Regions from separate parts of the Megasphaera vaginalis (ex Bordigoni et al. 2020) genome, predicted to be linked through region 2. Evidence: a T-box and tRNA genes for the amino acid it is inferred to sense, from the RefSeq annotation. Region 2 holds a T-box; the other holds one or more tRNA genes.

Region 1 (2,479 bases), on a different contig from region 2:
CAGCGTGTTCTTCTTCCAAACGCTGCACATAGGCCAACGTCGCTGCATCCGGATGAGTATGTTCGCGCATCAAAGGAAAGACCAGCTTTTCTTCCTTGGCAAAATGTTCCTCCAATTCCGCCTTCAACGCCGCATACGTATGATGCAGCCGCGTCAAAGCTTCGCCGTGGTGCGGATAATGGACAAGAAGAATCTTATTTAAGCCTTCCTCAACGGCCGCCATCAATCGTCTTTCCGTAACATGATGTGTCGCCTCCAGCTCGGTCAACATAGCGGCAACGGACTGTTGCTTAAAACGATCGATGGAATCGACTTCCAACGCCGGCTTATTCTCATGCTCGGCAATAAATTCACTTCCTTCACAACCGTATCAACATTCAGATCCGTATCTTTAACGGCTTCTGCGAGCGGAATGCCGCCGCCACAGCAATAATCGAAATGAAGATCATTAAAATACGGGATTGTCTGCGGATACTCTTTGACGATCTGCGCCAACGTATGTTCTTTGGTAATCATAAAGCCTTCCTCCTTCTTGATGTACGAACTGCCTATCTCTTCATAGGATTCCTTTGCTATGCCTTGATTATACCGGAGGATGTCTTTTATCGCGGTTTGTATTACAACGAAATCGACAATATCGCACCTCCTCTTTGGTCACTCATATAAACGGACATAAAAGGCCTCTTATCGCAACCGAGGATTCCCACTACCGGCAGGACTGTTATTATGTCGTACCGCACCTTATGGTCCTAACACCCTCTCATTCTTCACAGCGCACTACGAAAACGCTTCAATCTTCATTATTCCTCATGTTTATAAACGCTCCTGTCTTGCAAAAATAATAAAAGCTCCCGAAGAATCGGGAGCTTAGTTCTTGATTGGAGCCACTAATAGGATTTGAACCTACGACCCTCTCATTACGAATGAGATGCTCTGCCAGCTGAGCTATAGTGGCGATTACCTAGCTAGTATAGTATATATTTTCTGTTCTGTCAAGAATCCTTTTACATATCCGCCAGATAAACAGAAAAACCGCCAATGCACCTGCATTGACGGTTAAACTGCTATTATTCAGCTGCAATAGCGCCGGTCGGGCAAACGGATTCGCAAGCGCCGCAGTCGATGCAAGCATCGCCTACAACATACTTCGTTTCGCCTTCAGTAATGCAGCTAACCGGACATACGTCAGCGCAAGCGCCGCATTTTACACATTCATCAGAAACTACATGCATTTTATTCACCTCCAAAATCAATATAACACGAAGGATTTTCTTCCCCATCGTCACCAACATTATGTCACGAAATATTGAAAATGTCAACGTCAAAAAATCGCAAAGATCGGCATGGTTATCAAGGTTTTGTTTAATGCGATCGATTCTCAAATTACTGTAAAACTATACTTTTACAGTAATTGTTAAAAATCGGCCCGTTATGAAGGGCTGGATTTTTCTTGTATATTTTATACCATTTTATGAATAACAAAAAAAAGAAACCGGCATTTCTGCCGGTTTCTTTTACTAAGATATCATCGGGGGAAGACGATACCATAGGGTTGACAGATATAAGATAGGGGTGTTCGAGGGGTATATGAACAACTTATATCTTCAACATGTCGTAGATGATTCTTTCTACACCCATATCATACCAAATATTCCGTAAATGTAAATGCAATTTTGATTAGAAACAGATTAAAATTTTTTCAAAATGAATCATTTCAAGACGGTAACGATTTTGCGATACACGCAAAATCGTTACCAGAAGCGCCCTTTCATCCCCATTTGATCCCGTGCGCACGCCGCTTCCGCTCCCTGCTGCCCTCTTTTTCCTCCGCTCCCTCGGAAAGCAACGTTCCCCTTCCCCATCATTGACTTTTAGCCGCCAAAACGCTATAATTTTTACGTTGCATTATGTATAATCAAATTAAACTAATGAGGTGATGTGAAAAATGGCAACGAGGAGAGAACCCCGATTTAAGGAATGTCGCCGTTTCGGAGTAAACGTCTATGGACATCCGAAGGCATTAAAACGGGTCAAGAAGGATCAACGGCAAAAAAAGATGTCCGAATACGGTACACAGTTATTGGAAAAACAGAAGCTCAGAGCATATTATAACTTGCTCGAACGTCAGTTTGTCCGTTATTATGACAAAGCCAGAAAGCAAGAAGGCATTACGGGCGAAAACATGCTCAAGTTGCTGGAATGCCGTCTGGATAATATCGTTTATCGTATCGGCTTCGCCAATTCCATTCGTCAGGCGCGTCAGATGGTCAACCACGGTCATATTCTGGTCAACGGCAAACGCTGCGATATTCCTTCGGCCAATGTGGCTGTCGGCTCGGTCGTATCGTTGAAAGAAGATTCCCGCGCAAACGAAATGTATAAAAAATCCTTCCAGGAATTGAAGAGTTTCGATGTTCCTTACATTGAAAAGAACTTCGACGGCTTCGAAGGCACACTGACACGTATTCCTGAACGCAGT
Region 2 (2,479 bases):
CGAAGAACCATCCCTTTATTGTGGAAGAACGGGAACCCGGGCCCTTCTTCATGAAAACTGAACAGATCCATTTCCTTCCCGATTTTGCGATGATCCCGCTTTTCCGCCTCTGCGAGCATCGTCAAATATTCTTCCAGTTGATCTTGGTTTTCAAAAGCCGTTCCGTAAATTCGCTGCAACATTTTATTCTTTTCATCGCCGCGCCAATAGGCCCCGGCAACAGATTGCAATTTAAAGGCTTTTACCTGCCCCGTCCGTTCTACATGGGGACCGGCGCAAAGATCAACGTATTCGCCCTGCCGGTAAATGGAAATCGCAACATCGGCGGGCAGATCGTTAATCAATTCCACTTTATAGTCTTCATGCAAATCAGTGAAAAGTTTGATCGCTTCATCTCGGGAAAGCGTTTCTGCCGTTATCGGCAAATTTTCTTTAACGATTTTATTCATTTCCGCTTCAATATCGGCAAAATCATCTTGCGCGAAACGGTGCTCCGTATCCAGATCGTAATAAAAACCGTTTTGAATAGCAGGACCAATCGCGAGCTTTACGTCACTGTAAAGGCGTTTAATAGCCTGCGCCATAATGTGAGCCGCCGAATGACGAAGCGTATCTTTTCCTTCTTGGCTGTCAAAAGTGCAAAACTCTACTTGAGATCCATTAACAATCGTGCGGCGTAAATCCGTCACCACTCCGTCTACCTTTGCGACCAACACTTTTTTCGCCAAGCTGTTGCTCAATTGTTGAACAGCATCATACAGAGAAATCCCATCGGCAAATTCTTTTTTACTGCCGTCTTTTAAAATTATTTCTGCCATGATTATACCTCCTTAAATAAAAAAAGACCTCATCCCAAAGGGACGAGAGTCTTATTCACGCGGTTCCACCCTATTTACCGAAAGTATCCGGTATCTTGAGCGCTGTAACGTAGCGACCGCACAAACATACTGTTTTCAGTTTGTGAGCTCCGAGGTGGTGACAAGAGACATTTCACAGGATACTTTCAGCATACATATCCTTCTCTGTAGAGAAATCGGCATCTTGCCTTGTCCTCATCTTTACTGATTACCTATTTATATGTTTGCATAAATTATACGTCTGCACGATACATATGTCAAGTACGCCAAATAAAGTTTGCCTGCATTCTGCTGCGTATAAAAAGAAGACTGTCGATTCAGACAGTCTTCTCAGTCGTACAATGCTGCTTAACCTTTAATCTTTTTAATAGCTTCCGTAATCATCGGAACGATCTGGAAAGCGTCGCCGACAATACCATAATCGCAAACTTTGAAAATCGGAGCATCTTCATCTTTATTGATTGCAATGACGCAATCGGAGCCGCTCATACCGGCTAAATGCTGAATGGCGCCGGAAATACCGCAGGCAACATAGATCTTCGGGCCGACAGTTTTACCCGTCTGTCCGACCTGATGAAGGGCGTCAATCCAACCGGCGTCAACAGCAGCACGGGAAGCACCGACAGCACCGCCAAGAGCGTCAGCCAATTCTTTCAGCATACCCGTAAACGGTTCGGAACCGTTCATGCCGCGGCCACCGGAAACGATGATATCGGCTTCTTCAATTTTAATACCGCCGCCGCCTAATTTAATGAGTTCAATGAATTTCGTCAAGAAATCAGCATCCGTCAATTCTACGGACATATCGATAACTTCACCCGTTGCATTGGCATCCGGTTCCGGTTTCTTGAATACGTTCGGACGAACTGTACCCATTTGCGGACGATTGTCACGGCAAATGATTTCAGCCATGATGTTACCGCCCAGTGCCGGACGGGTCCAGACGATAGTTTTGCCGTCTTCATCAACAGCCAGGCTCGTGCAGTCGGCAGTTAAACCCGTTTTCAGTTCATTGGCAACGCGGGGGCCGAGATCACGACCAATATTCGTAGCACCAACGAGATATACATTCGGTTTAACTTTTTCAAAGAAATCCGTTAAAGCTTTTGTATAAGCCGTCGTGTTGTAATTTTCGAATTTAGGATCATCATACACATACACTTTTTTTGCACCGCTGGCAATAAGTTCCTGTGCCAAGGGTTTTACGTTATGGCCAATCAGTACAGCGCCAACTTCGTCACCAATGGTGTCAGCCAGTATTTTGCCCTGACCCAACAGTTCGAAAGCTACGTTACGTAATTTGCCTTCAAATTGTTCAGCGATTACATATACGCCTTTGTATTCTGCTACATCCATCTTCACTTATCCTCCTTAGATTATATGATCTTTTGTGCAGTCAATTTTTCCATCAACGTTGCTACAGCTACACTCGGATCTTCTTCCTTAATGATGAGACCCTGTGTTCTCTGAGGCGGAGTGAAAATTTTGCGAACCTTTGTCGGAGACCCGGACAAGCCGATGAGCGATTCATCAACTTTAATATCTTCTGCAGAAAGCGTCGGGATTTCACGACGTTTTGCTTTCATTGTGCCGCGAATGGTCGGGAAACGAGGTTCATTCAA

Evidence for each region. A T-box is a leader RNA that pairs with one kind of tRNA and senses whether it is charged. The one in region 2 lies ahead of thrS (threonine--tRNA ligase), so its partner is inferred to be a tRNA-Thr.
Region 1: it encodes a tRNA-Thr, which carries the amino acid that the T-box ahead of thrS (threonine--tRNA ligase) is inferred to sense. The anticodon was not compared.

Annotation. Positions count from the first base shown of each region.
Region 1 covers NZ_OEQB01000002.1:13,943-16,421, reverse strand. The annotation lists gene C0977_RS02680 (hemerythrin domain-containing protein) at 1-319, opposite strand, end outside; gene C0977_RS11070 (DUF542 domain-containing protein) at 265-516, opposite strand; tRNA gene C0977_RS02675 (tRNA-Thr) at 880-955, opposite strand; gene C0977_RS02670 (DUF362 domain-containing protein) at 1,068-1,232, opposite strand; gene rpsD (30S ribosomal protein S4) at 1,946-2,479, shown strand, end outside.
Region 2 covers NZ_OEQB01000003.1:121,286-123,764, forward strand. The annotation lists gene thrS (threonine--tRNA ligase) at 1-818, opposite strand, end outside; T-box leader at 854-1,068, opposite strand; gene C0977_RS04835 (electron transfer flavoprotein subunit alpha/FixB family protein) at 1,206-2,213, opposite strand; gene C0977_RS04840 (electron transfer flavoprotein subunit beta/FixA family protein) at 2,234-2,479, opposite strand, start outside.